3 regions of the Exiguobacterium sp. s34 genome follow, and region 1 is predicted to be linked to each of the others. Evidence: a T-box and tRNA genes for the amino acid it is inferred to sense, from the RefSeq annotation. Region 1 holds a T-box; the other regions hold tRNA genes.

The links. A T-box is a leader RNA that pairs with one kind of tRNA and senses whether it is charged. The one in region 1 lies ahead of argS (arginine--tRNA ligase), so its partner is inferred to be a tRNA-Arg.
Region 2: it encodes a tRNA-Arg, which carries the amino acid that the T-box ahead of argS (arginine--tRNA ligase) is inferred to sense. The anticodon was not compared.
Region 3: it encodes a tRNA-Arg, which carries the amino acid that the T-box ahead of argS (arginine--tRNA ligase) is inferred to sense. The anticodon was not compared.

The regions. Positions count from the first base shown of each region.
Region 1 is NZ_JACSKE010000004.1:283,512-293,626, forward strand. Features, by position in the region: gene KNO87_RS10850 (GGDEF domain-containing protein) at 20-1,699, opposite strand; T-box leader at 1,854-2,065, shown strand; gene argS (arginine--tRNA ligase) at 2,124-3,806, shown strand; gene KNO87_RS10860 (metallophosphoesterase family protein) at 3,860-4,438, opposite strand; gene KNO87_RS10865 (YajQ family cyclic di-GMP-binding protein) at 4,435-4,926, opposite strand; gene pulA (type I pullulanase) at 4,995-6,992, shown strand; gene KNO87_RS10875 (YycC family protein) at 7,009-7,173, opposite strand; gene KNO87_RS10880 (hypothetical protein) at 7,304-8,104, shown strand; gene KNO87_RS10885 (MMPL family transporter) at 8,196-10,115, shown strand, end outside.
Region 2 is NZ_JACSKE010000001.1:14,979-25,093, forward strand. Features, by position in the region: gene tpiA (triose-phosphate isomerase) at 1-47, opposite strand, end outside; gene KNO87_RS00080 (phosphoglycerate kinase) at 66-1,250, opposite strand; gene gap (type I glyceraldehyde-3-phosphate dehydrogenase) at 1,348-2,355, opposite strand; gene KNO87_RS00090 (sugar-binding transcriptional regulator) at 2,415-3,443, opposite strand; gene KNO87_RS00095 (glutaredoxin family protein) at 3,553-3,810, opposite strand; gene KNO87_RS00100 (RNA polymerase factor sigma-54) at 3,816-4,961, opposite strand; tRNA gene KNO87_RS00105 (tRNA-Arg) at 5,080-5,152, shown strand; gene KNO87_RS00110 (3'-5' exonuclease) at 5,291-7,186, shown strand; gene clpP (ATP-dependent Clp endopeptidase proteolytic subunit ClpP) at 7,314-7,889, shown strand; gene KNO87_RS00120 (MerR family transcriptional regulator) at 7,933-8,628, opposite strand; gene KNO87_RS00125 (hypothetical protein) at 8,686-9,129, opposite strand; gene KNO87_RS00130 (DUF2179 domain-containing protein) at 9,219-9,734, opposite strand; gene KNO87_RS00135 (CopG family transcriptional regulator) at 9,825-10,064, opposite strand.
Region 3 is NZ_JACSKE010000002.1:437,412-447,526, reverse strand. Features, by position in the region: gene KNO87_RS05915 (succinate dehydrogenase cytochrome b558 subunit) at 1-27, shown strand, start outside; gene sdhA (succinate dehydrogenase flavoprotein subunit) at 44-1,801, shown strand; gene sdhB (succinate dehydrogenase iron-sulfur subunit) at 1,810-2,598, shown strand; gene KNO87_RS05900 (acyl-CoA thioesterase) at 2,607-3,047, shown strand; gene KNO87_RS05895 (phosphocarrier protein HPr) at 3,122-3,385, shown strand; gene racE (glutamate racemase) at 3,499-4,302, shown strand; gene rph (ribonuclease PH) at 4,295-5,044, shown strand; gene KNO87_RS05880 (XTP/dITP diphosphatase) at 5,041-5,631, shown strand; gene KNO87_RS05875 (metallophosphoesterase family protein) at 5,637-6,149, shown strand; tRNA gene KNO87_RS05870 (tRNA-Arg) at 6,210-6,283, shown strand; gene KNO87_RS05865 (hypothetical protein) at 6,408-7,319, shown strand; gene tig (trigger factor) at 7,409-8,701, shown strand; gene clpX (ATP-dependent protease ATP-binding subunit ClpX) at 8,913-10,115, shown strand, end outside.

The sequences.
Region 1 (10,115 bases):
CGATGTGAGAAAGGGGAGTTTACGTCGTTAAATTGTTGAAGTGGGCTACTCGGTTCCGCCCTGCGTATTTCCCACCGACATAGAGCGCACGGTCAGCGTTTCGAATCGTGTCATCTAGACGCTTGTTCCCGAATGCTTCAATCGTATCGACCCCGATAGACGCGGTCACAGAAATCTCATGATGGTCAACAAGGAACGGTTTCGCTTCGATTTGGTGGCGAATCCGCTCTGTGATTTCGATGGCTTGGGTCATGTCACAATGGTTGAGTAGTAAAATGAATTCTTCGCCGCCATAACGCGCGGCAAAGTCATCCGTTCGAAGTACTTGCCGAATGCGTCGACCGAATTCTTGTAACACTCGGTCACCGACCTGATGACCGTACGTATCGTTAATTTTTTTGAAGAAATCAATATCGAGCATGGCGACAGATATCGGATACATCGACATATCCGATATTTGTTGAATGCCGTATTCATAAAACGCACGCGCATTGGCAAGAAGCGTCAAACTGTCTGTCCGGCTCTCGGTATAGAGACGATCCCGCTCGTGACAACGGCTAATCGTTCGATTGAACGATTTCAACAACTTGATGATTTCATGCTGAATGATTTTCGGATATGCGTATACGGGTTCTCCCGTCATGACGATCCATGTACGAATCTCTTCGATTTCCTCCGAACGGACAGAAACAAAGCTATGATAATCGTCATGGAAGGCGTCGGAAAGTGCGGTATCCCATTCAAACCGCATCTCATAGTCGAGAATTTGCTCGATTGGTTGACTCATCTCAAGCAGTGCAAAGACGACCGGTCGATCGATGGGCTGTCGCGTCTTCAAATCGAAGTAGAGCGTGCGGTCGAACAATTTGAACTCGATATAACCTTCGTCGTAATGGTTCAACTGTTCACACTGACTTAAAAAGACTTCGATTGCTTGCGCCTCACTCTGTGACAAAGAGACGGCTTCTTTAGCTTCATCATATTGCTCGATCAAAGATTTGAAGGCGTCTTGCCGTTCTTTTTGAATGAGAAGTCGTTTAATGAAGAACGTCAAGGCAGCGGCGATACTACTGACGACCAGTAAACTCGTCTCCCGGAAGAATGATGCCGCTAAAATGAAGGTCAAACTGACGACGTATGTGTAGAAAGCGATTTTCATAAAATCGCTCAATGCGATGTCGACGCGGAACCACCATTTCACCTGATATTTTTGGAATACCGTGTTTAAGAAGATGGCAAGGAACAGTCCGGCAAGCGGCACGAACGAATCTTGCGAATAAAAGTCGAGACCGGTCTCGCCACCAAGGGCGAGATAAACCGCTGCCGGGATGACGATTTCTAAGTACGCCGTAATGGCATTCCAAGGATACGTGAAGCGGAAGCGACGGATGGCGACTTTCGGTTTCAAATTGGCGAATTGAAAGACGAACAACCCGATTTGGTTGACGATGAGTGCTGTTTCAAATCCAAAGAATAAAAATAAGATTAAGACGATACTTTCAGAAAAAGTGAAGTACACACCTTTGACTTCGATCGAGTCGAGTTGAAAAATGATGACCAATAATGAAATTAAAATAAACGACAATGGATCAATCGTCGGGGCGTGTAGGACATCCAATGCAAATAACGAGATGGTGAAGATGAATAAGGCACTCCATATACTCCAACCGAGCACGGACATCTTACGAAAGTGGTTCATGCGTTCCCTCCTAGCATGGGACATTTCGAGATCTAATAGTAAAGATTCGTCACGTTTTCGTGTGAGTCCTGCTTCTCTTCCATGATGCTTGAATTCTAGCATTGAGTATAGAGGGAATATCCTCTATAATGAAATTGCTTTTCAACCGCATAGACGAATGTCGATGAAAAAGAGAGTAACGATGGTTTAGTCAACAAAGCGACCTAGGGATTGGTGAGAGCCTAGGCTGACAAACGTCGCGAAACGCACTTTTGAGATGCTATCCGAAACGAGAGTAGGCATAGCCGGAGGGAACCGTTATCACCATAAAGCGGTCTGCGTCATGCAGGCAAGAAGAGTGGTACCGCGGGAATTCCCGTCTCTTTGCATCTATGCAAAGGGCGTTTTTTTTATGAGTTGTGATACGAAGAAGGAGGACATACAAATGAGTTATGAACGCAAGTACGCAGAAGCGTTATCACGTGTCATCGGAGACGAGCTCACGATTGACCAGATTGAAGCATTGATTGAAAAGCCGAAACATGAGGCACACGGTGATCTCGCGTTCCCATGTTTCCAATTGGCGAAAGCCTATCGGAAAGCACCTGTCATGATTGCGACAGATATTGCGAATGACTTGAACGATGAACTGTTCACAAAAGTCGAGGCAGCAGGACCTTACGTCAACGTCTTCTTGAGCCGTGACGTCGTGTCAAAAGAAATCATTAACACGGTGCTCGACGAGAAGTCGGATTATGCAACACACGCAGCGCGCAACGAAACGATTGTGACGGACTTCTCGTCACCGAACATTGCGAAGCCGTTCTCGATGGGTCACTTGCGTTCGACGGTGATCGGGAATGCGATCAACCAAATCGCACGCAAAAACGGATACGACGTTGTCGGCGTCAACCACCTCGGTGACTGGGGAACACAGTTCGGTAAATTAATGGTCGCCTATAAAAAGTGGGGCGATGAGGAAGCGGTACGTGCTAACCCGATCGCAGAACTCTTGAAGCTATACGTCCATTTCCATGAAGAGGCGAAGACACAGCCAGAACTCGAAGATGAAGGCCGTGCTTGGTTCAAGAAACTTGAAGATGGTGATGCGGAAGCGACAGAGCTTTGGCAATGGTTCCGTGACGAGTCACTCAAGGAGTTCCAAAAAGTATATGACCTTCTCGGTGTGAAATTCGAGAGCTTCAATGGTGAGGCGTTCTACAACGATAAGATGGGACGCGTCGTCGAGATGCTCGAAGCGAAAAACCTCTTAGTCGAAAGTGAAGGCGCGATGGTCGTCTCACTCGAAGAAGAGAACTTGCCACCTTGCTTGATTAAAAAGAAAGATGGTGCAACATTGTACGCGACACGTGACTTGGCTGCGGCAATCTATCGCTACGAGACGTACAACTTCGTGCAAGCGAACTATGTCGTCGGTGGCGAACAGGCGCTTCACTTCAAACAACTCTTCTCGGTTCTTCGTAAGCTCGGCTACGACTTCGTCGATGGCATGCATCACGTACCGTTCGGCTTGATCTTGCAAGAAGGGAAGAAGATGTCGACACGTAAGGGGCGCATCGTTCTTCTTGAAGAAGTGTTGAAAGAAGCCATCGAAAAAGCACAAGCGAACATCGAACAGAAGAACCCAGACCTTGCGAACGCACAAGACGTTGCCCGTATGGTCGGTGTCGGAGCGGTCGTCTTCCACGACTTGAAGAATGAACGGATCAACAACATCGAATTCGATCTCGACAGCATGCTCAAGTTCGAAGGAGAGACAGGACCTTACGTTCAATATACGAATGCCCGTGCGAACTCACTCCTTCGCAAAGGAAACTATGACGGCTCACCGTTCACTGGTGCAGATGATGATTACTCATGGGGTGTCGTCACGATGCTCAACGCGTTCCCACACGTCATCACACGTGCGCATGAACGCCGCGAACCATCAATCATCAGCCGTTACGTACTTGATCTCGCACAAGCGTTCAACAAGTATTACGGTCACGTCCGCGTCTTAGAAGAAGATGCCGGCAAACAATCGCGTCTCGCGCTCGTGAAGGCAGTGACGCTCGTATTGACGGAAGGACTCCGTTTACTCGGTGTCGAAGCTCCGGAAGAAATGTAAGTTATAAGACAGACGAAAGGACCTCAAAAATCATTGAGGTCCTTTTCCTATGCTTACACTTTCATCCGCGTCACCGTTCGGGCTTCCGTATCATAGAGACACCATTCCCTGTCGAAGATGACGGCTCCGACATTGATGACATATCGCTTTTTCTTCAAATGGAATGGGGTCCCGATTTCCCAGGGCAGGGATCTCCCTTTCCGGTAAATCCCGGGGATATGACTATGTCCGATGAAGACGAGTGGATACTTTCCTTTCTCGACAATCGGTTCCCAGTCCTCGTTCCATTTGACTTGATGCCCGTGTAAAAAGCGCGCCTCACCAAGGGTCGTCTGTTCTGGCAACAAGGAAATCCGTGTTTTCACAGGGTGGTCGATGACGAGCACCTCGTCGATGCGCTCTTCCTGATTACCTCGTAGACTCGGGAATGTCAGCAGTGCTTCGTAGTTTGGATCATACGTCATGACCTCTTCCACATGATGAAAGCGCTCGTGGCGTCGCTTTTTGCCGATGTGGCATTCGTATAGGTCGCCGAGACAGAGAATATGTTCGGTTTCCCGCCGGGCGTCATCGAGAACCGCCTTTAAATCATCAAACGAACCGTGTGGGTCACTGATGATGGCGAGTTTCATCGGAAGTTCGTGAATTGGGCGTCGACGGACAATTCGAGATCACGTACAAGTTGCATGACGGCTTGAAGATCGTCACGCGATTTACCCGTGACACGGATTTGATCGTCTTGAATTTGCGATTTGACTTTAAGTTTTGATTCTTTGATGGCGTTGTTGATTTTTTTCGCGTCATCTTTGTCGATCCCGCTCTTCAATTTCACGCGTTGACGAACCGTGCCACCGAGAGCACCCTCTACTTTTTGATAATCGAGGTTTTTGGTCGGAACACCGCGTTTAATCAACTTCGTGATTAAGACATCTTTTAATTGCTCAAGTTTATAGTCATCATCCGAGATGAGGACGAGGTCGCCATTGTCGAGCGACATCTCACTTTTTGATCCTTTAAAGTCGTAGCGGTTTAAAATTTCCTTCTCCGCGATTTGAATCGCGTTCTTCACTTCTTCAAGATTCATTTCCGACACGATATCGAAAGAATTGTCTTTTGCCATGTTTCATCCATCCTTTGTGTGGTTTTGTTATAATGATAGCAGATTTGAAGCAGTGAAGGAGTGAAGAGATGGAACGTACAATGGATCAACATACACATGCAGACTTAGATCACGTTGCCTATCACGGGAAAGACCTTGGGGTGACGTTCAAAGGGGAACAGATTCGACTACGTGTCTGGTCTCCGGTAGCGGAACAAATGTCGGTCAAGTTATATCGCACAGCCCGTGCACGTAAGTTTGAACGACTCGAGCTCGAACCGGCTGAGAAGGGGACTTGGGTCATTGAACTCGACCGCGCCCTGTTCGAAGGTCAATTTTATGTATTTGAAGCAATGATTGATGGGAAGAAAGTGGAATCACTCGACCCTTATGCAAAAGTCGTCGGAGTGAACGGGAAACGTGGGTGCCTGCTTGCCCCAGCATCCTTGAACCCGGACCATTGGATCAAAGAACGTCCGCTATTCAATTCTTCACAAGAGGCGGTCATTTATGAGGCGCACGTCCGTGATTTGACGAGTCATCCAGAAAGTGGCGCCACGCATCGTGGGAAGTTCTTAGGCATGACCGAGACGGGGACGACGACAACGAGCGGATACCCGACTGGACTTGACTACATCACCTCGCTCGGTATCACGCATCTTCAGTTGATGCCATTCTTTGACTATGGATCGGTGAATGAATCACGCGAGAGCGAAGATAACTATAACTGGGGATATGACCCGGTACATTATTTTGCGGTCGAGGGATCGTACGCCTCGTCAGCAGATGATCCGGCGACACGCATCATCGAATTGAAAGCGATGATTCAAGCCCTCCACGATCGAGGCATCCGTGTCATCATGGACGTCGTCTTTAACCATACGCACGATGCGTTGACGACACCGCTCGGTCAATTCGTCCCTGACTACTATTATCGACTAAATGAGGACGGGACACTCGCGGACGGTTCGGCCTGTGGGAACGACACGGCATCTGAGCGTGCGATGATGCGTAAGCTCATGGTCGAATGTGTCACGTATTGGGCGAAAGAATTCATGATCGATGGGTTCCGTTTCGACTTGATGGGATTACACGATGTGAAGACGATGAATCAAATTCGGAAGGCGCTTGATCGCGTCGACCCATCCATCCTTGTCATCGGAGAAGGTTGGGATTTGGACACGCCACTCCCTGTCCGTAAAAAAGCGAATCAACACAACGCCCATAAAATGCCACGAATCGCGCAATTCAATGACGGGATTCGAGACGGCGTCCGTGGAGACGTGTTCGTCGAGGACTTGCCAGGTTGGGTGAGTGGGAATACAGACATGACGGCTGACGTGAAACGTGGGATTGCTGGCGGAATCACGAGCCAAAGTTTTGCTGATGAACCGAATCAGGTCGTCAACTACGTTGAATGTCATGATAACTTGACGCTTTGGGACAAGTTGTCCGTGACGAATCCAGAAGATGATGAGACGACACGTCGTCGCCGTCATCGTTTGGCGACGTCCATCGTACTCCTGGGGCAAGGGATTCCGTTCCTTCATAGTGGACAAGAGTTTTTCCGCACAAAAGATGGGGACGAGAATAGCTTTAACTCAGGTGAGGTCGTCAACCGTGTCGACTGGACACGAGCTGAACAAGAAGCGCCAAGTGTGGAATATGTGAAAGGTCTGTTGCGTCTGCGGAAGCAGTATCCGCTCTTCCGACTCGAGAACACGGAACAGATTCGGAAACATTTGCGTTTCTTCGACGAAGAAGAAGGTGTGATTGCATTCGAGTTGAGCCGTCACGTCGAAGGGTATGTCGAACGACATGTCGTGTACCATAACGCGCTAGAGGAAGCGGTCGAGGTCAAACTTCCGTCTGGTAAGTTTGAAGTGAACGTGGAAGACCATACGGTCAATTTGACGGCGCCGCGTCAAATCGAAGACCGTCATATGATGGTCGCGCCACTGTCGACACTCGTGGTGACGGAACGTCGTCCGGACTACAGCAAATACGCTGTTGCCGGTGGTGCCGCACTCGCCGTGCTCGGTGGTCTCTGGTATGTGTCGAAGAAACGGAAGCGTAAAGAGCAGTAACCAAAAAGGAGGCGGGTTAATCCGTCTCCTTTGGTGTGTCTTCCTCTGATTTCGATGCTTCGAGTTGCATCATTTTTTGGACAAGAATGTGTTTCGGCATATGCATCAACTCTTCGAGCGGAACGTTTAACTTTTTCGCAAGCTCGACGGCTGTCTCTGGTGATAACTGTAATGGGCGCATGGGTAGACTCCTTTCTAAATCATTCATCTATACCGACAGTATACAGGAAAATCGAAAATGTGTTGAACGAACACATTCAAAATCGAATTTCGTTTCGGTCGTTGCTAAGCTGAAAATAGGAAGTGATCAAATGTACAAACAAACAGCAGACTTTCAATTTCATCAAACGATCGAATGGCTAGAACGTGTCGGTGAAGGTTGGATGTTGTACTTGGCGCAAACCGGATTTTTGTTCTTTGACGAGTCGTCCCAAATTCGCTGGGAAATTGACTGGGCTTGGACACCGTGCGCCCTATATGTGGAACCGAATGCCACGCGTGCCGTGGCATGGTTCCGAGAAAAAGGACTTTACGGAGTGATTGATTTACAAAAAGGACAGATGGAGACGCATGCGATTCCACAACGTTTTAATGGTGACTGGTTTAGTAATTTGCACTATTGGCAAGGAGATGACATCTTCTTATATTCAGCCGAATCGGATGTCGTGGCGTTGAATCTCCATGATCATACGTTTCGATATAGTCGTTATGAAGAAGTCCCGGTTTTTGGGGACATCATCGAGCTGGCGTATCAGGGGACGTATGATTTTGAACGATTCACACCTGACACATGTGTGACGGTATATGATGAAAACACGCATCACTTTTTAGTCGAAAATGTGAAAACGAATGAAAATTGGCGTATCCCATATCAAGGAGACCGCGAAACGGTCATTCTCGATCAAGTCGGGGAAACAACGGCGATCACCTCGACTGAATCATTCCAATTGTTTCATCGAGAGCAAGAACTGTTTTGTTCATCGGTGTGCGCGGACAACCAATTACTGAAGGTCATGCTGTTAGATGACCGAGGGGATCGACTCGTCGTCTTATCCGCACCACCGCGATTTTGTCATAGTTGGCTGCAAGTTTTTGAACGACAAGAATCCTGAACCAGAAACAGGTTCAGGAATTTTTTGTGAAGTGATGATGAATGGAGAAAGAAACGGGAAGTAGATGGTTAGACAGGGAGGAGTGACGAGGATGGAATGGTTAGGTAGGCAGTTGGTTCGCTTTCGATATGTAGTACTACTCGTTTGGACGATTTTACTCGCGGGATCGGTCTATTTTGGGCTTCAGCTCCCGGGTGAGTTGAGAGGAAACGGCTTCGCCATTCAAGACGGACGGTTTCAACAAGTAGAAGATACGTTGAATGAACGGTTTGATCGTGCTGGCGCCTCGATGATCGTACTATTCGAAGGCGGAGATTTGGATACGGTCATGGACGAACAGCAAGAACAATTGGAGACGATTCGGTCGGTTGATGGCGTGATTACTCCATCCGAGAATCCAGATGCCCGTTCAGGAGACGTCGCCTATTTCGTGCTTGAGTTTGAAGACTATGAAGCGGCCGAATCTTCGATTGCTGCGGTCCGTGATGCGCTTATCACAGACACGGATACAGAAGTGCGCTTGACTGGGGAACCGGTATTTGCGGACGACCTGAATGAGGCATCGAAAAATGACTTGATTCGGGCGGAGTTGATTGGGATTCCAGTCGCACTGGTCGTATTATTACTCGTTTTCGGAACGCCGCTCGCGGCACTCATGCCGTTGCTCGTCGGACTGATCACGTTCATCGTAGCGGCGGGGTCTCTATTCTTTTTTGCGCAAAACATGGAATTATCCATATTCGTCTTGAACGCCGTGGCGATGATTGCCATTGCGCTCGGGATTGATTTCTCATTGCTACTCGTCAACCGCTATCGTGAAGAGTTGACGCGAGGACAATCGAGAGAAGAGGCGATCGTTCGAACTGTTGCAACGGCCGGACGTTCGATTCTCTTTTCAGGACTATGTGTATTCGTCGGATTGGCCGGTCTACTCTTTATCCAGGTCGATGTGTTCCAGGCGGTCGCACTCGGTGCGCTTATTGCCGTCGCAGGGGCGGTTTTGTCGGCACTGACCCTCCTGCCGTCATCTCTATACTTAGTTGGGGATGCATTGAATAAAGGACGAATCATCAAGTCTGATGAGACAAAATCAGAAAGACGTTGGCAAAAACTCGCGCGTTTCGTGATGAGACGTCCTGTGACGATGACGCTCATTGCGTTATTGTTACTTCTGCCAAGTCTCTGGTTCGTTCGCGACTTGGAGTTAAATATTCCAGATGCCGACGCGCTCCCGACTTCCTATGAATCACGGGCGGCACTTGAACGCTTTGACGAAGTGTTTGGAGAAAATTCAACCGATGCCGTCATTCTGTTTGAAGCGAATGATCTGACGGATCCGATGATCTTAGAAGAACTGACAATGCTCACGGACGACTTGAACGAAGTGGACATTGTCGATAACGTCTCAACCTTTTTGACGACGTCCGGTTTGACACCGGAAGCTTTCACACAGCTCGTCGAGGCGGCACCAGAACAACTCGCTCCGCTTGAACGACTTGTGACCCTTGACGGGAACACAGATTTGGCGCTCGTCAATGTGAGCTTCGATGTACCGCCGAGTGACAAGGAAGCGCAAGCGTTCGTACGTGATTGGCGAGACCAAGGATTTGAGGTCGGTGGACCTGCTGCCTTTAACGAAGAAATTTATGATGAAATTTATGACAGCATTCCATATGCGGTGATTACGGTCATTTTGGCCACATTCTTCATCCTCATGTGGGCGTTCCGCTCCATCTTGATTCCGATTAAAGCCATTCTCATGAACGTGCTCGGCCTCGGAGCGACGTTCGGCTTACTCGTCATCATCTTCGAATCCGGTTATGTATATGACGCGGAAACAATCAGTATATTGACACCGGTCTTTATCTTCTCGCTCGTCTTCGGATTGTCGATGGACTATGAGGTATTCCTCGTTTCACGAATCGAGGAATATTACCGCGAGACAGGTGACAACGACTATGCGACAGAGATGGGACTAGCCAAAACGAGTAAAATCATCACCTCGGCCGCA
Region 2 (10,115 bases), on a different contig from region 1:
AGTGTTTTGTTCATTTTCCAGTTACCTGCAATAATCGGTTTACGCATCGATAACCCTCCTCTAAATTACTTGTCGTTAAGCGCCTCGACACCTGGAAGTTTTTTGCCTTCCATGAATTCGAGTGACGCGCCACCACCAGTTGAAATGTGACTCATCTTGTCAGCAAGACCAAACTTGGCTGCCGCAGCGGCTGAGTCGCCACCACCGATGATTGAATATGCATCGCTGTCTGCAAGTGCTTGAGCGACACCTTTCGTTCCGTTTGCGTATTTATCAAGTTCGAATACGCCCATCGGTCCGTTCCATACGACAAGTTTCGATTCGCGAATCGCGTCCGCGTAAAGTTCGACTGTCTTCGGTCCGATATCAAGACCCATGTGATCCGCTGGGATCGAGTCGATATCGACTGGGCCGACATACGTTTCTTCGCCGAATTCTTTCGTGATGACACAGTCGACAGGCATCAAGAACTTCACGCCTTTGTCTTCTGCTTTCTTCATGAATTGACGAGCGAGGTCAAGCTTATCCTCTTCAAGGAGCGACGTCCCGACTTCGTGCCCGAGTGCTTTCGAGAACGTGTACGAGAGTCCGCCACCGATGATGAGTGTGTCAACGATGTCAAGAAGGTGGTCGATGACCCCAATCTTGTCAGCTACTTTCGACCCGCCGATAATCGCCGTGAACGGACGGTCTGGGTTAGAAAGAGCTTTACCGAGAACTTCAAGTTCTTTTTCCATCAAGAGACCAGCAACGGCTGTATCCACGTGGTGTGCAATTCCTTCAGTTGAAGCGTGTGCACGGTGAGCCGCGCCGAACGCGTCGTTGACGTATACGTCAGCAAGTGCTGCGAATCCTTTTGCAAGTTCAGCGTCGTTTTTCGTTTCACCTGGGTAGAAACGAACGTTCTCTAAAACGACGACATCGCCTTCAGAGAGTTTAGCGACCGCTTCTTCTGCGACCGGACCGTATGCTTCTTCGACGAGCGGTACATCTTTTCCGAGGAGCTCAGCGAGACGCTTCGCTACTGGAGCAAGTGAGAACTCAGGGTTCTTCTCGCCTTTTGGACGGCCGAGGTGGCTCGCAAGGACGAGTTTCGCACCACCGTCAAGCAAATGCTTGATTGTTGGAAGTGCGGCTTGGATCCGAGTTTCATCTTGGATGACGCCATCTTTGAGTGGAACGTTGAAGTCAACGCGGCAAAAGACGCGTTTCCCTTTTACATCGATGTCACGAATAGACTGTTTGTTCATAACTTTCGCCTCCATATGTCGTGCGTGTCATTTCATAAATAGAGCGGAGAACAATCTCTTGTTTCCGCTCCTATTTGATTCTATTTAGTTCACGAAATTACTTCGCGATGTTAGCGAAGTGCTTAACTGTGCGAACCAATTGTGCAGTGTAAGACATTTCGTTGTCATACCAAGAAACTGTTTTAACGAGTTGCTTGTCGCCAACTGTCATTACTTTAGTTTGAGTCGCGTCGAAGAGTGAACCGTATGTGATTCCAACGATGTCAGAAGAAACGATTTCGTCTTCAGTGTAACCGAATGACTCGTTTGCTGCTGCTTTCATCGCTGCGTTTACTTCGTCTACAGATACTTGCTTGTCGAGTACAGTTACGAGCTCAGTAAGTGAACCTGTAGCAACTGGTACACGTTGTGCAGCACCGTCAAGTTTTCCTTGAAGTTCAGGGATTACGAGACCGATTGCTTTAGCAGCACCTGTTGTGTTAGGTACGATGTTCGCTGCAGCTGCACGTGCACGACGGAAGTCACCTTTCGGGTGTGGAGCGTCAAGCGTGTTTTGGTCGCCAGTGTAAGCGTGGATCGTAGTCATGAGACCTTCAACGATTCCGAACTGGTCTTGAAGTACTTTAGCCATTGGTGCCAAGCAGTTTGTTGTACAAGAAGCACCTGAGATGACTGTTTCAGTACCATCGAGGATGTCGTGGTTTGTGTTGTAAACAACAGTCTTCATGTCACCTGTAGCAGGAGCCGAGATAACAACTTTCTTCGCGCCAGCTTTCAAGTGAAGCTCAGCTTTTTCTTTAGAAGTGAAGAATCCAGTACATTCGAGAACGATGTCTACACCGAGGTCTCCCCATGGAAGTTCTTCAGGGTTACGGTTAGCAAGCGTGATAACTTTCTCTCCGTTTACGAGGAAGTGATCGTCATGTACTTCAACTTCTCCGTCGAAACGACCTTGAGTCGTGTCATACTTGAGAAGGTGCGCAAGCATCTTCGTGTCTGTCAAGTCGTTGATTGCAACAACTTCGATCCCTTCGTTTTTGATGATCTCGCGGAATGCCAAACGACCGATACGTCCAAATCCGTTAATACCAACTTTTACTGCCATGTTAATTTCCTCCTTAGGGTAGAAGCTATTTATTGAAGAGCCAACGGGGGGTCAACTCTTTAATAACAAGTTAATAATTCTTTCGCCGCACCTTCGTCTGTGACGAGGATGATGTTCGACGTGTGTTTCGCATAAGCGGCGATCGCCTGTGCCTTCGATTTTCCTCCAGCAACCGCGATGACGGTATCCATGTCATCCAGCTCTTCGAGTTGGATCCCGACCGTCTTGACGCGATGAACGATCTCACCTTCCGCATTGAAATAATATCCGAATGCTTCGGCGACGGCGTCATGCCTTTCAATCATCCGCAAATGCTCCGGTGATGCATGACGGCGTTTTGCCATCGTTTCTGCCTCACCAATTCCATGTACCACAATTCGCGCCGCTCTAATCATTTCCAGTACATTTTTAATACTAGGTTCCTCCACCATCCGGTCGAATGTTTCTTGTGACACTTCATCCGGAATATGTAGAAGATGATAGTCTGCGTGGGCCCGGTCCGCCATGCGTGAGCAGACGGTATTCGCTTGAAGTTCAAGCGTTTCACCAAGACCTCCGCGTGCGGGCACAAAATGCATCGGGCGTTCTTTTTTATCGGGCGACATCATCGCCGCAACCGATGCCATCGTCGTTCCACCTGTTACCGCAATCACGTTATCATCCGGTGCGAGCCGCGCTTTTAACTGCGTGACCGCTGCCCGTCCGATATCGCGTTGGACCCAGAATGTCTCATCTGAATCACCTGGTACAATGACGACTTGGCGAACCCCTAATTTCTCTTCGAGCTCTCTTGCCACTTCTGAGATTCCGAGAAGTTCTCCCATGATCTCGTGCAAGTCCCGTAAGACGTTTCGTCCCGTCTCACTAAGGGAAATTCCTTGAGTAGCGACGTAAAGAAGACCTTGGTCTTTCAAAAAGTCGACTTCTCGTCTGAGCACCCGTTCGGTCAGTCCCAAACTCGTTGCGAGTGTCCTGCGGCCAATCGGCTGCATCAAGCGGACATAATGTAAGATATCGTAACGATGTCGGAGCGTATCGAGCAGGTCAGGGACAATTTGCTTCTGAACGTGAATCAGTTGCTGGATCATGCTCTTCCCCCCTCGACTTTCAGTGTGGACAACTTTTGTCCCACTTTTTTATTTGCGTCCCACCGCTACGAGTTCATCTTATCAATCACTTTTCCGTCTGGCAACCCCTTCAAACGTTTTTTTTCGATGTAAGCGTATACTTAACAAAATCTTCAACTTTGTTGTCATCATATCGCCCTTGACTGATGACTTGTCCTTCGTGTATAAGAACGGGGATTTCGAAGAGGTACTTCGCCTCAAGTACCTCGTCTCCCGTGATGTCGACCTGTTCGAGTTCGATCGGATAATCTTCCTGCAACCATTCGAGCATGACGATTGCCTCGTCACAGAGTGAACAATTGTCACGTTTATATAATGTAAATTTCATTTTCGTCATCCTTTCCATAACTGTCGCTCACGCTCACGTGAATTGCCGAATCCGAGTTCTTCACGATAGTTCGTCACGGTCCGTCGCGTCACGAGATATCCGTATCGGGCGAGCTCTTTAGCGAGGGCTTGATCACTTTGCGGCGCCTTCTCTCGTTGGATGAGTTCCGCGAGCGTCCGTTTGATCATGAACGGCGAATGCCCATGACTCGTCGACCGGACGAAAAAGTGTCGCCATTCCATGATTCCGCCCTCGGTCTTCGCGAACTTCCCTTGTATGGCACGCCCGACCGTTGATTCGTGCTTTCCGATTTGTTGCGCGACGGTACGACGTGTCAACGGATGGAGGACAAGTTCTCCTTTGAGCCACTCGGTCTGACGCGACTCGATGACCGCCCAAATGTCTCGAAGCGTCTCGTTACGCATCGCAAGGGATGTCATCCACCATTTCGCCTCGCGGTCATTCCCGACACGCGTCTCGTCAAGTTCAGGACTGAGCCACGTCGTGACAAGCTCCCCGTCCTCCACACACACTTCGACTTCCGGATAGACGTGCCCCGTTTCTTCATATAATAAAGGACGCTTCGGGAGTGTCGCGACAATCCGTTCTAGACGGGCTAGTTCTTCTTCCGAAATCGCGAGCGCGCTTGCCATCTGTTGATGGCTCACTCCACTCTCAATCGCATCGAATACATCGACGACGCGCGGGTCCTCATGCTCAATCGCATGCCGATACTGACACTCCCGTTCCGTTCTTGCCCCGATCCCCGTCGGTTCAAGAAATAGGAGTGCCTGTCTCGCCTGTTCGATTTGAGAGACGTCGATACCGAACCGCTCCGCCAATCCCTCATTCGTGTCCGGCAACAACCCTCGATGATCGAGCAAGAGGACGAGTTGTCGTCTCAGCTCCTTCTCCGTCTCGCTTCCGCTTCCTTCCCGAATCTGCGTGAACAGCTTCTCTTCGAACGCACTCGCCGCATCTGCAATCCATCCGAGATCCCCGCTCCCGAAATGAATGTTTGGATTATGTCGCGCGAGCCGTGCTAGACGAAACGTGAGCGCGAGACGATCCGCCTCGAGTACCGGCAGCCGTTGCACAAGGTCTTGTGTCATCTGTTGCTGTTGCACCTGTTTTTGTTCTTGCCGTTGCATCGTTCTCCCCCCTCTCTTCTATTGTAACGAACCCGCTCCACTCGCGCTCAAAAAAGCGTAATGAACAGGATTGCTTTTTCAATAAAACAAATGTATAATAAATTCGTGTCACACACATGCACCCGTAGCTCAGGGGATAGAGCACTGGTTTCCGGTGCCAGGTGTCGGGAGTTCGAATCTCTCCGGGTGTATTACATAAAAGGACGAAGGCCTAATTAAGGTCTTCGTCCTTTTTTTTGTTTTCTCCCTCAATTTCAAACCACCATCCTTTTTATGTATCCTTTATATAGTATATTTAAGTAAAAGGATTGGAAACGAGGTGTCAATTAATGGCTCATACTGTTCCTGAAACGATTCGTTCATCCGCAACAGCAGGAGAGCGGCTCGTATTTCGTACGTTGAAACGCTACCTTCCAGACGATTACATCGTTTATTTTGAACCCAATATACACGGTCGAAGACCTGATTTCGTCATCATCGGACCTGATTTAGGGTTAATCGTTTTAGAAGTGAAAGACTATACGCGTTCTACTCTCTACCAACTGAACCATGATGAATGGATGATCACTCCCGCAAACGGATCTCAAAAGAAAGTAAAAAGTCCATTTCTACAAGCCCGTGAAAATATGTTCAAACTGACTGACGTCCTAAAAAAGGATCAAAACCTGATTCAACACGAAGGAAAATATGCGACGACATTAAAATTCCCTTATGGATCAGGCGTCATTTTTACACGATTGACACAAGATGACTGTATTCGTCATGGACTCTATCAAGTCATTGATCCTTGTTTTTCTCTGATGCGTGATGAAATCAACCCGGATGATTCACAATTCTCAGAAGAAATCCTCATCGAAAAAATTCTGAATATGTTCACGGTTCCTTATCGCCTGAGGCAACCGTTGACTAGTGAAGAAATCGATGCGATTCGTTATCATCTCTTCCCAGAAGTTCGAATCAGCGCCGAATTTAAAAAAGTCACACCATATCAAGACCAGCTTTTACTATCCCTTCACAACATCCGGGCGATGGACCTACATCAAGAGAACTTGGCCAAACAACTCGGTGATCAAAATCGTTTAATTCGAGGTGTTGCAGGTAGTGGCAAGACCCTCATTTTGGCGAGTCGCGCTAAACTGTTATCTAAACAACATCCCGAATGGAAGATTTTAATCCTATGTTACAATATCTCGCTAGCCCGTTTTATCGAACAGATGGTACAACAGATGATGTTAGAACCGGATGATTTATTCGATTTCGATCCTCAGTTGAAACAGAGGAACCATTTGATTGAAGTTCGAAATTTCCACGCCTGGTTGCAGAATGATTTACACATCTCGGAAAGAAGAATACCGGCGATACTTGAAAAGTTAAGGAAGCGAGAAATCATCTTCCCGTCTTACGATGCGATTTTGATTGATGAGGGACAAGACTTCGAACCCGAATGGCTCGAACTTGCAAGCGAACTTTTAAATCCTGAAACGAAATCGCTTTTACTCGTCGAAGATCGAGCGCAGTCTATCTATAAACGAAAACGTAGTTATGTACAGGATACCGGTTTGGATTTCCGAGGAAGGTCCAAAATTCTAAACATTAATTACCGAAACACTTCTCAAATCGTATCGTTCGCCTGGTCGTTTTATCAATCCAATTCCTCCCTAAAAGATAAAGTTGTGACGAAGGAATTAGATGGTGAAATCATTGCTCCTCAAAGTACGCTTCGAAGAGGTCCTGAACCAGCCATTATTAAATGTGATCATTTCTTCAAAGAGGCAGATCTCGTTGCTCGGCAAATAAAAAAATTACATGACGAGAAAAAAGTCCCCTATTCTGAAATGTTGATCCTGTATCGCGTCCAGAAGTTCTCGACGATGCATTATGTCGACACGTTACAACGTGCCCTAAACTACTATGGAATCGAGTACTTTTGGATTACGGAGAGTAGCGAGACGAAACGTACCTTCTCAAAAGATGATCAACGCGTAAAAATTAGTACAATTGACAGCAGTAAAGGTCTTGATTTTCAAGCCGTTTTTATCGTAAACGTTGAAAATATGCCGTTTAAATATGAAGAAGATCTTGAGCGTGAAGTCTCTCTCCTTTACATCGGAATGACGCGTGCTAAAGAATATCTCTTCTTATCCTATTCAGGTGAATCCACTTTCACACGTTATTTTGAATCACGTCGGGTAATCAAACCAGCTCGTCCAAAGCTAAATGGGTAACCATCACGTCTTGAGACGTTTTACACATCGAGGGTCGTGGAATAAGCAGTAGAAAGGGTTTCTGTTTGACCAACATTGACTATACAGGTATGATGAACTTACAACCTACATAAAGGAGGCAGATTCAATGTTAATTCCAACAGTTATCGAACAGACAGGCCGTGGGGAGCGCGCGTACGACATCTACTCACGCTTGCTCAAAGACCGTATCATCCTTCTCGGAAGTGCGATTGACGACAACGTCGCGAACTCAATCGTCGCACAGCTCCTCTTCCTCGCAGCTGAGGATCCAGAAAAGGACATCTCGCTCTACATCAACAGCCCAGGTGGTTCGATTACAGCAGGTATGGCGATTTATGACACGATGAACTTCATCAAGCCAAACGTGTCGACGATTTGTATCGGAATGGCTGCATCGATGGGTGCCTTCTTGCTCCAAGCCGGTGAAAAAGGAAAACGCTTCGCACTTCCGAACGCAGAAATCATGATTCACCAACCGCTCGGCGGCACACAAGGCCAAGCGTCAGACATTAAGATTCACGCAGAACGCATCATCAAAATGCGTGAGAAATTGAACCAAATCATGGCTGAGAACACAGGACAGCCACTTGAAGTCATCGAGCGCGACACAGAGCGTGACTACTTCATGGCAGCTGACCAAGCGAAAGACTACGGTCTCATCGACAAAGTCATGACACGCTAATCATACAAAAGACGTTTCCCGATTGATTGGGAAACGTCTTTTTCTATTCGATGGGCATCCAGACTTCAATCATGTCATCCGCCCCTGCCTGCCCGTGAATGTAGCGTTCAAAGTCGACCGCATCGCGAAGCGTCACGTCTGGAACGTTTAACAGTTGCTCATATGTCGTAGGAATCATCGGGATGCCCCCTTCGACCGTCGCGACGATATAGTTCCCTTCCGTCAGTTCGACTTGTCGCGCTCCTTCCCCACTCACGGGCTTCGTCATGCCAGCCACATAGCCGTTCTCATGTGGGAGGCAGACGCCATATGACTCATCTGTCGTCAATTCTGGTTGAAGTTTCACCCATACCTGAGGGATTTCTTCTAGCGTGCTCCCATAACCATATACTAAAATCGGTTCACGCAATGTTTCATATCGAATGTTCATGTCGTCCCCTCCTGACTGCATCGACCGAATCTGTCCCTCGATTCGATGAAGCTGTTCAATTTCCGTCCTGACTTCACGTAACCGCGTTTCAAGCAATGCCTCGATTGATAAATTAGACTGGATTTGTTCCATACTCAGTCCAATCTGACGCAATCGTTTGATTTCGCTTAAACGTCGAATCTCGTCCATCCCATACATTCGATAGTGATTATCGGATCGGATTGGTCGCACGAGACCTCGTGCTTCATAAAATTTGATGGCTTTGACCGACAACCCGGTCACATGCGCCACTCTCCCAATTGGAATCAAAGTTTCCCCACCTCCTATCTTCACTGTACAGCCGTCCCTTGGAGGCAGGTCAACCCATTAGTTTTCAGGTACCCTGACACCGAACACGTATCGGCTGTCGCCTTGTGTCCATTCCCCACCAACCTCATATACATAAATACCTGGTTCGTCTGGCACGACCGGTTCAGCCGGGACGAGTTCTCCGTCGTCGACTCGATAAAAAGTCGATTCCATCGGGTCGGCATGGTAGACGACGTCAATCGCATCACCCGGTTTGACCGTGATCAGTTGCAGGTCCTCGGCTTCCGGCAAGCCGTAGTCGGCGCACGTTGCACGATTGCCGGCTTCCCAACAATAGGTCGATTGCTCCACTTCCGCTGTCACCGAGCCGACACGAACCGTCGGGAGCGGCGGCTTGACCGGGTCGTCCCCATCACCGAACCAAGACACTGCGACATAAATCATCCCCACACCGACAAGTAACCCAATCAATACGATCCAAAAACGTCGATTGCTCTTCACGGTCTCATCTCCTTTCCTCACTCATTCCCTATCGTGCGGTAAAATCCCTACTCCAACAAAAAAAGACCCACTTCCGTGAGTCTTGTGCGTCATTTCGGACGACGCAGTCCTTTCATCATATAGCCGCCTTTGAAGTCGATTGGGTCGAATGCGACGAGAAACGCCTTCGGCTCATGCTTCTCGACGAGTTCACGCAATTCTTTCATCCGTGTCCGGGCTGCCAAGACGTCCAGACGATAACGGACACCGTCTCGCCCTTGACCTTGGTAATGCGTCACCCCGTAACCATTGTCACGCATCTGTTGGATGAGCTCCGCCGGATACTCTTTCGTATGGACTTGAATCATGTTGTAGCCGATGGCGAGTTTACGTTCAACGTAGCCACCGAGTAAAATCCCAAGTCCGAACCCGACCGCATAAACGATCATACCGAGCGTCGTCAAATCTTGGAATACAATCCCGAGCGCGAAGATGTAGATGAGCGTTTCAAGCGTCCCGAACAGACCCGCGATGACCGTCTTCCCTTTCACGAGCATAATCGTCCGGAGCGTGAGCACCGGGACGTAGATAAGTTGTAGCAATAGGATGAGTAAGATTTGACCCATTCGATCGACCTCCGTTCAAATTCATTACCACCACTATTCCAAATTTCCGAGAGAGATGCAACTAAAAAAGGCTGACCGAAGTCAACCTTATTATTTCGTATCTAGATTTTTCACGCTTGTGAGCAATTCGTAGTCTTTACGAATCACTTCGTAGATCGCGTTCTTATCTCCGTTCAACAACTCTTCCGCACGAAGCTGGTTCAAGAGAAGGCTTGTTGCGAACGTGACGAGTGCACTCTTCGGAATTCCGATTTCTTTTGCGCGCTCCGTGATGACTTGGTCGAGCTTAGCGTCAATCGTGAGCGATAATCTTTTCTTTTCATTCGACATAGTGATGAAGCTCCTTTAATTCCTATTCAGTAAACCTATTCCAGTTGCTTA
Region 3 (10,115 bases), on a different contig from region 1:
ATTTTGACGTTTGCAGGCATCTTGTAATTAGGGGGAATTTTACATGGCAAATCAAAGTTTGATCGTCATCGGTGGCGGTCTAGCTGGACTCATGGCGACCATCAAGTCGGCAGAGATGGGTGTTCCGGTAAAACTATTCTCGCTTGTACCGGTCAAGCGTTCACATTCAGTTTGTGCCCAAGGTGGGATTAACGGGGCTGTCAACACGAAAGGGGAAGGTGATTCTCCTTGGCAACACTTTGATGACACGGTCTACGGAGGCGACTTCCTCGCCAACCAACCACCTGTACAAAAGATGGCGGAAAATGCGCCAAAAATCATCCACATGTTCGACCGGATGGGGGTTATGTTCAACCGTACGCCAGAGGGTCTCTTAGACTTCCGTCGTTTCGGTGGAACGCTTCACCACCGTACGGCATATGCTGGAGCGACAACAGGACAACAACTTCTTTACGCACTTGATGAGCAGGTTCGTCGTTACGAAGCGCAAGGTCTCGTCGAGAAATATGAAGGATGGGAATTCCTTCGTGCCGTCATCGATGAAGAAGGCATCTGCCGCGGTGCGGTCTGCCAGGATTTGCGCTCGATGGAAATTAAAGCGTTCCCATCGGATGCGGTGATCTTAGCGACAGGTGGCCCAGGGGTCATCTTCGGGAAGTCGACAAACTCGGTCATCAACACAGGACAAGCAGCGGCAGCGGTTTACCGCCAAGGTGCGGTCTACGCGAACGGGGAGTTCATCCAAATTCACCCGACTGCGATTCCTGGGGACGACAAACTTCGTCTCATGAGTGAATCGGCTCGTGGTGAAGGTGGACGTGTCTGGACATACAAAGACGGGAAGCCATGGTACTTCCTCGAAGAGAAATATCCAGCTTACGGAAACCTCGTACCGCGTGACATCGCGACACGTGAGATCTTTGATGTATGTGTTAACCAAAAACTCGGCGTCAACGGCGAGAACATGGTCTACCTCGACTTGTCTCATAAAGATTCGAAAGAACTCGACATCAAACTCGGTGGAATCCTTGAAATCTATGAGAAGTTCGTAGGAGACGACCCGCGTAAAGTACCGATGAAAATCTTCCCGGCAGTCCACTACTCGATGGGCGGACTATGGGTCGATTACGATCAAATGACGAACATCCCGGGACTCTTTGCAGCCGGCGAATGTGACTATTCGATGCACGGTGCGAACCGTCTCGGCGCAAACTCACTTCTTTCAGCTGTTCATGGCGGAATGGAAGCGGGGCCTGCGGCGGTCAACTACATGCGTGGTCTCGACCAAGCGACAGAAAGCGTCTCAGAAGCACTCTTCAACTTCAACGAGCGTGAAGAGATTGAACGCTTCAACAACATCCTTGCGATGGACGGGACAGAGAATGCGTATCAAATTCACCGTGAACTCGGTGAACTCATGACGGACAACGTCACGGTCGTTCGCTATAACGACAAGCTCGAAGCGACGGACAAGAAAATCCAAGAATTGCGTGAACGTTTCCATAACATCTCAGCTACGGATACGGCACGTTGGAGCAACCAAGGGGCATCGTTCATCCGACAGCTCGACCACATGCTCGACCTCGCACGCGTCATCACACTTGGCGCACTCAAACGGGACGAGAGTCGTGGTGCCCATTACAAACCGGAATTCCCGGAACGTAATGACGAGCAGTTCATGAAGACGACGATGGCACGTTACAAAAATGGGGAAGTCGATATCTCGTATGAAGACATCGATGTTTCGTTAATCCCGCCACGTAAACGGGATTACTCGAAGAAAGGGGCGAAGACGAAATGACGACGCCAATGCAATCTGAACAAAAAGACATCCGCTTCATCATCGAACGTCAAGATGGACCGGATCAAGCAACGTATACAGAAGAATTCACGGTGCCGTACCGTCCGAACATGAACGTGATCTCGGCACTGATGGAAATCCGCCGTAACCCGGTCAATGCGAACGGGGACAAAACGACACCAATCAACTGGGACATGAACTGTCTCGAGGAAGTGTGTGGTGCCTGCTCGATGATCATCAACGGGAAGCCACGCCAGTCGTGTACAGCGCTCGTCGATAAACTCGAGCAGCCGATCCGCCTCGCACCGATGAAGACGTTCCCGGTCATCCGTGACCTTCAAGTCGACCGTCAACGCATGTTCGACGCGTTGAAAAAAGTGAAGGCATGGGTTCCAATCGATGGAACGTATGACCTCGGTCCAGGACCACGTATGCCAGAGAACAAACGTCAGTGGGCGTACGAACTTTCGAAATGTATGACATGTGGGGTTTGTCTCGAAGCGTGTCCAAACGTGAACGACAAATCAGACTTCATCGGTCCAGCGGCCATCTCACAAGTCCGTCTCTTCAACTCGCATCCGACAGGTGCCTTCCATGCGGAAGACCGCCTCGAAGCGCTCATGGAAGATGGTGGGATCATGCAGTGCGGAAACGCACAAAACTGTGTCGAAGTTTGTCCGAAAGGCATCCCGCTCACGACGTCTATCGCTTCGATGAACCGTCAAACGACGCTTCACTCGTTCAAACAGTTCTTCGGTAGTGACAAAGGTCGCACCGGTTCTGCGGTCGAGGCGTAAGCGAGCCGATGACCAAGTACTTTCGAGAGCCAGGTTGGGAAACACGTGTCAAAGCAGGGGTCGCGCTCGATGTGAAAGTCCGATTTTCGGAGTGCGACCCGTACGGTCACATGAACAATACGATTCCATTCATCTACTTCGAAGATGCGCGAATCGAATTGTTAGAAGCGACAGGATTCTCCTTAAAGGACGGATTTGTCGTCGTCGCCGATGCGCAATGTGACTATGTTCGACAAGTCATGCCACGTCAACAGCTGACCGTGCATGCCAATATCTTGACGGTCGGAAACACTTCATGTGATATTCATTACGGGGCATATGACGGAGATCAACTCCTATTCGCGGGACGGACAAGCCTCGTTCATTTGACGAAGGAAGGTCGTCCAACGGAATGGACTCCGGAATATAAAAACCGCTTGCAGAATTTTTGCGAATCCGCTATCATTTGATAATGAGTTCACAAACAAAAAATATTCTGCCGGTTCGCCTGTAGAATTGAATTTTGAAGGGAGACCATCATCTCATGGAAAAAACGTTCACAGTCGTTGCTGATTCAGGAATTCACGCTCGTCCAGCTACTCAGTTGGTTAACACAGCTTCTAAGTTCCAATCAGACATCAACCTCGAGTACAATGGTAAAACAGTTAACTTGAAGTCGATCATGGGTGTACTTTCACTCGGTATCGCAAAAGATTCTACAATCAAGATCACTGCTGAAGGTGAAGATGCAGAAGAAGCGATCAACACGCTTTCTGACATGCTCACTAGCGAAGGTCTTGCTCAGTAATTCGGGTAACGGACGAGGCGCCACTGGCGACCTCGTCTTTTTTTGTCATGGGAACGTTTCTTTTTCCGTCCGATGTTTTTTGGTAAGATAGGTGAGAATGGAAGTGATGCAAAATGAAACGAGCGATTGGAGTCCTCGATTCAGGAGTCGGTGGGTTGACGGTAGTCAAAGAATTGATGCGCCAACTCCCTAAGGAAGAAATCATCTATATCGGGGATACGGAACGCTGTCCATATGGGCCGCGTCCGCACGATGAGATTGAAGCTTATACATGGGAACTCATTGAGTTTCTATTGAAGAAAGACGTCAAAATGATTGTCATCGCGTGTAACACGGCGACGGCGGTCGTTTTGAAAGAGGCGCGGAAACGTCTCGACATCCCGGTCATCGGTGTCATTGACCCAGGTGCCCGTGCGGCCGTCAAAGGCACGCGTAACAAGCATATCGGAGTCATCGGCACGAAGATGACGATTGAGAGCGGTTCGTATGAAAAGGCGCTTCGCCATGTAGCCGGTGAGGTCGATGTATACTCACTCGCTTGTCCACCTTTTGTCCCGCTCGTAGAGGCAGGGGACGTGTCGGGAGACCGCGTCCACCAGATCGTGGAGGAGACGCTACGGCCGCTACAATCTTCCGAGATGGATACGCTCATTCTCGGTTGCACGCATTATCCGATCCTCGCTCCCGTCATTCAGGACGTGGTCGGGCCGAACGTGCATCTGATTTCGTCAGGTGACGAGACTGCGCTCGAAGTCGCAGCGATCCTTGACTATCAAGAGTTGGAGAACGGATTAGATACTGTCCCATCCCATGCCTTTTATGCGACGGGTGACATTGAACTGTTCGACCGATTGGCGAGCGAATGGCTCGGTCGTCCGGTCCAGGCGGAGAAAGTAGAGGTGACAGGCATTGCGTGATACAAGACGTTTTGATGAACTACGAACGGTAGAAATCGTTCCTCATGTGAACAAACATGCGGAAGGGTCTGTCCTCATTTCGATTGGTGATACGAAAGTGATTTGTACGGCGACTGTCGAAGAGCGCGTCCCGAACTTCCTTCGCGGAAAGAAACAAGGCTGGATCAACGCCGAGTATGCGATGTTGCCACGTGCGACCGGTGACCGGACCGTCCGGGAATCGGTACGTGGGAAACAATCAGGTCGTACGATGGAGATTCAACGTCTCATCGCGCGGTCGCTCCGGTCGGTCGTTGACCTAGAGCGCCTCGGCGAGCGAACGATCTGGATTGACTGTGACGTCATTCAAGCGGACGGTGGTACGCGTACAGCGTCCATCACCGGTGGGTTCTGTGCTCTCGTCCTCGCTGTTGACCGCTTGATTCGTCAAGGGAAGCTCGACGACACACCAATCAAAGAAGGCGTCGCGGCAATCTCTGTCGGACGGACCGATGAACTTGTCCTAGACTTGGACTACATGGAAGACGCTGCGGCTGAGGTTGATATGAACGTCGTCATGACGGCGAGCGGTCGTTTCGTCGAGGTACAGGGTACAGGAGAAGAGGCGACGTTCACCCTTCAAGAGATGAACGAGATGCTCGCGCTCGCGCAACATGGAATCGAATCATTATTCAAGACGGCAGAAGAGGCGCTCGGTGCTTCTTGGTGGTACGTCGGAGAACGTTCGGAGGAGACATTATGAAGTTGATCATTGCGACACACAATCCTGGAAAAGTGAAAGAACTGGAAGGGATGTTGACACCGCTCGGATTCGAGGTCAAATCGTTGCTCGACTATCCGGATGCACCGGAAACAGATGAGACGGGGACGACATTTGAAGAAAATGCGGCGTTGAAAGCGACGGAAGCGGCTGCCTATTTCGGGCATGCCGTACTCGCGGACGACTCAGGTCTTGAAGTCGATGCACTCGACGGGGCCCCTGGGGTGTATTCGGCCCGCTTCGCCGGTCCTGAGAAGTCGGATGAGGCGAACAATGCGCTTCTTCTTGAAAAGTTGAACGGGCAAACGAACCGCGCGGCGCGTTTCGTCTGTGCGCTCTGTCTGGCGAAACCGACCGGGGAAACGTTGACCGTTCGTGGAACGATTGAAGGGACGATCGGTTACTCACCACGAGGCGAGAACGGTTTCGGGTACGATCCACTCTTTATCGTCCCATCGCTCCACAAGACGGCAGCCGAACTAGAACGTGAAGAGAAAGCGGTCGTCAGTCACCGTGGACAAGCATTACGAAAACTGGAGGCAGAAATCATTCCATTCATGAAAGGATGAAGCTTATGCGTTTTCTAATAGTGAGTGATAGTCATGGTCTGACCGAGGAATTGACAACGATTTTTGAGCGACACGAGACAGAGATTGATGACGCCTTCCATTGCGGCGACTCTCAACTCGCTTTAGTCGATGAACATTTATTGCCGTATCGAACGGTCCGTGGGAACTGTGACTTTGGTGGAGACCTTCCACTCGAACGGATCGAGACGACAGATGCAGGTACGATTCTCATCGTCCATGGGCACCATCACGACGTCAAATTCGATTTGAATCGGTTGCGATATCGGGCTGAAGAGGTCGGTGCGAACGTCGTCTTGTTCGGCCACTCGCACGTGGCGGGTGCCTTGATCGAAGACGGAGTCGTCTACATCAACCCAGGTTCGATCCGTATGCCACGGGGACGAGCGGATAAAACATATGCGCTTCTTGACCTAGAAAACGGGGAAGCGGCGGTGCGTTTTTATCGCTCAGAAGACGGTTCTCACGTTGAAGATTTAGACATCTCAGGAAAACTATGAGTTTCGAATGGGAAATCGATTGACAGGAAACCATTTTTCTATTATAGTTTTCATGTCAATGTCCCAATAGCTCAGCAGGATAGAGCAACGGCCTTCTAAGCCGTCGGTCGGGGGTTCGAATCCCTCTTGGGACGCTTCCATTAAAATAGAGACGCTCTCTACGGAGAACGTCTCTTTTTTCATTTTCCAGGAAATCGATTGACAAGGAATCGCGTCCTAACGGAAGATGAAAGGGAATGGAAGAGAGGGTGAGGGAAGATGGAGAAGGAAAAGGATCAGGAGTATCCGTTCCCCGGGAATTGGTCGCGTCTGCATAAGATGATTCAAGAGGCGGATGCCTCTGGGGAACGACAGCGGATCGAACCGATTTTATGGGATTGGTATCAGGCGATTCCGGGTGACCCGTTTATTTTCATGGAAATCTTCCAATGTGCTATGGAAAAACCGGACGACCCGGAAACGCTCGAAAAGTTGCAGGAACTCGTCGCCATTCAGATGGCAGAAGCAGAAGAACCAGCTTCGGGCGGATTACAGATTGCACAGTATTACATCATGCGGGACCAACCGTTTGAAGCGGCGCACTGGATCAACCAGTACCTCGAATGGCAAGACAAAAAAGACACGGTCAACACGCAAGCACATCAGGTGCTCCAAGTGTTGAAGATGACCGAGTTTCCGGCGGCAATCGCCAAATTGAAGCGGACGTTGACGCGCGGCAGTACAGGGGAACAAATCGAAGCGCTGCAACATGTTCACTTCAATATCGATACGGTACTCGACAATGTGCTCCATGAACTACTCGTGTCAAACCGACCGAAACTGATCAAACTGATCGTGTTAGAAAAAGCATTCGTTGAACTATCGGTCATCAAATGGACAGATGGGGATTCGACAAATGAGATGTCGCAAATGGAAGCGACATCGCACATCGAGACGTGGGAGAAAACCGTTTTATCGCTCCAGAAATCGGTAGAGGGCGATGAGATCGGAACGCAACTCTTGATGAATTATATGTACACGCATTATCCGTATGTGCCGGCAGAAAAAGCGGACGTTGAACAGGCACTTGTACAGGCGAAACAAGCGATTTTGCATGACGAGGCAGTTGACGGTTTGGCAGCTTCGATTCTAGAGGCGGATCTGCGCTTCACACAGGCGTTATTAGACTAAATCCTTGTGTGCTTACCGAGGATTTATGCTATAATACGGATTGTTGTACATTTTTGTACGGTATAAACGAATTGTTGGAGGGACTTAGCATGACAGCAAAATGGGAAAAAACATCAGGTAGCCAAGGCGTACTCACGTACGAAGCTCCTGCAGAAGCTTTTGATAAAGCAGTTGACGCCGCATTTAAAACAGTCGTCAAAGACTTGAACGTGCCTGGCTTCCGTAAAGGGAAATTGCCACGCCCAATGTTCAACAAAATGTATGGAGAAGAAGCACTCTATCAAGATGCGCTCGACATTCTCTACCGCGACACAATCCAAGGTGCGGTTGAAGAAGCTGGTTTCGAACCAATCGCGCTCGAAAACATCGATGTAGACGGCACGCTCGAGAAAGGCAAGCCAGTCGCTTTCAAAGTGACATTCGTGGTTGAGCCAGAAGCTGAGCTTGGCGAATACAAAGGCCTCGAGTACGAAGCTGTTTCAACTGAAGTAACAGAAGACGAAGTAACAGCAGAACTTGAAGCACTTCAACAGCAAGGCGCAGAACTCGCTGTTAAAGAAGGTGCAATCGAAAACGGCGATACAGCTGTATTTGATTTCGCAGGTTTCGCTGACGGTGAGCAGTTCGAAGGCGGCACAGCTGAGAACTACACACTCGAAATCGGTTCTGGTCAATTCATCCCAGGATTCGAAGAGCAAATGATCGGCATGACTGCTGGTGAAGAAAAAGACGTTGAAGTAACATTCCCTGAAGAGTACCACGCTGAAAACTTAGCGGGTAAACCAGCGACATTCAAAGTCAAACTTCACGAAGTTAAAACAAAACAAGTTCCTGAACTCGACGATGAGTTCGCAAAAGACATCGACGAGTCTGTTTCAACACTCGACGAGTTGAAAGCGAGCATCCGTGAGCGTTTAGAAGCTGGTAAGAAACAAGAAGCTGAAGGTACAATGCGCGACCAACTCGTTGAGCAGGCAACTGCTAACGCGACAATCGACGTACCACAAGTTCTCGTTGACCAAGAAGTAGACCGCATGGTACAAGAGTTCGGTTCACGTGTATCTTCACAAGGAATCGACCTTAACATGTACTTCGAACTCACTGGTACTTCTGAAGAAGCAATGCGCGAAGAGATGAAAGAGCAAGCTGAAGAGCGCGTAAAAGCTCGTCTCGTCTTGAAAGCAATCGCTGACAAAGAAGCAATCGAAGTATCTGACGAAGATGCTGAGAAAGAGCTTGAAGAAATGTCTAAACTTTACAACATCGCACCGGACCAACTCCGTACGATGCTCGCTCCACAAGGCGGTCTTGAGACACTTAAAGGTGACCTCAAATTCCGTAAAGCGATCGACATCCTCGTTGAAAACGGTAAAGCGAAGTAAGTTGATTTTTAGTGGGACGACTGCTTAGCGGTCGTCCTTTTTTCTGTCACAACACTTTGCATGTGTAATTCTTTGAAGTCGCAATATGTTCATGCTACAATTATTTCAACGCAGAGATGTAAAATGTCTTTTCACGGTGCATCGCACCAGAAAATACAAATCGCGATTTATCGCACTTACATCCATTTTCACCACAGAAGGGGTGTATCGAATGTTCAAATTTAACGAGGAAAAGGGGCAACTCAAGTGCTCGTTTTGCGGAAAATCGCAAGAACAAGTTCGTAAGTTAGTCGCCGGACCAGGCGTATACATTTGCGATGAATGTATCGAACTTTGCAATGAAATCGTTGAGGAAGAGCTCGGTGTAGAGGAAGAAGTCGAATTCAAAGACATTCCAAAACCACAAGAGATTCGTAACATCCTAGACGACTACGTCATTGGACAAGACCGCGCGAAACGTGCGCTTTCAGTAGCTGTCTATAACCACTATAAACGCATCAACGCCGGCGGTCGTTCAGATGATGTCGAACTTGCGAAGTCAAACATCGTCATGATCGGACCAACAGGTAGCGGGAAAACACTTCTCGCCCAGACAATGGCTCGCGTCTTGAACGTCCCATTCGCAATCGCGGATGCGACAAGCTTAACAGAAGCGGGTTATGTCGGTGAAGACGTTGAGAATATCTTGCTCAAATTGATCCAATCGGCTGACTACGATGTCGAGAAGGCTGAAAAAGGAATCATCTACATCGATGAGATCGATAAGATTGCTCGTAAGTCTGAAAACCCATCGATTACGCGCGACGTATCTGGTGAAGGGGTTCAGCAGGCACTCCTTAAAATTCTTGAAGGCACGACAGCAAGCGTACCGCCACAAGGTGGACGTAAGCATCCGCATCAAGAATTCATCCAAATCGATACGACAAACATTCTCTTCATCGTTGGCGGTGCATTCGCCGGCATCGAATCGGTCGTCAAACGCCGAATCGGGAAGAAAGTCATCGGTTTCGGAAACGATCAAGAGAACCGTGAGTTGACGCAAGAAGACTTGCTCGCTCGCGCACTACCTGAAGACCTTCAAAAATTCGGTTTGATTCCAGAGTTCATCGGTCGTTTGCCAGTCATGGCGACACTTACGACACTCGATGAGGAGGCGCTCGTTGAAATCTTGACGAAGCCGAAAAATGCACTCGTTCGTCAGTACGAGAAAATGCTCGAGCTTGACGATGTCGAATTGACGTTCACAGACGAGGCATTGATCGAAATCGCCAAACTTGCGATCAAACGTAAGACTGGCGCACGTGGTCTCCGCTCGATTATCGAAGAAATGATGCTCGATGTGATGTTCACCGTCCCATCGCGTGACGATATCGAGAAAGTCATCATCACAGATGAAACGATTACGGGTCTTGCC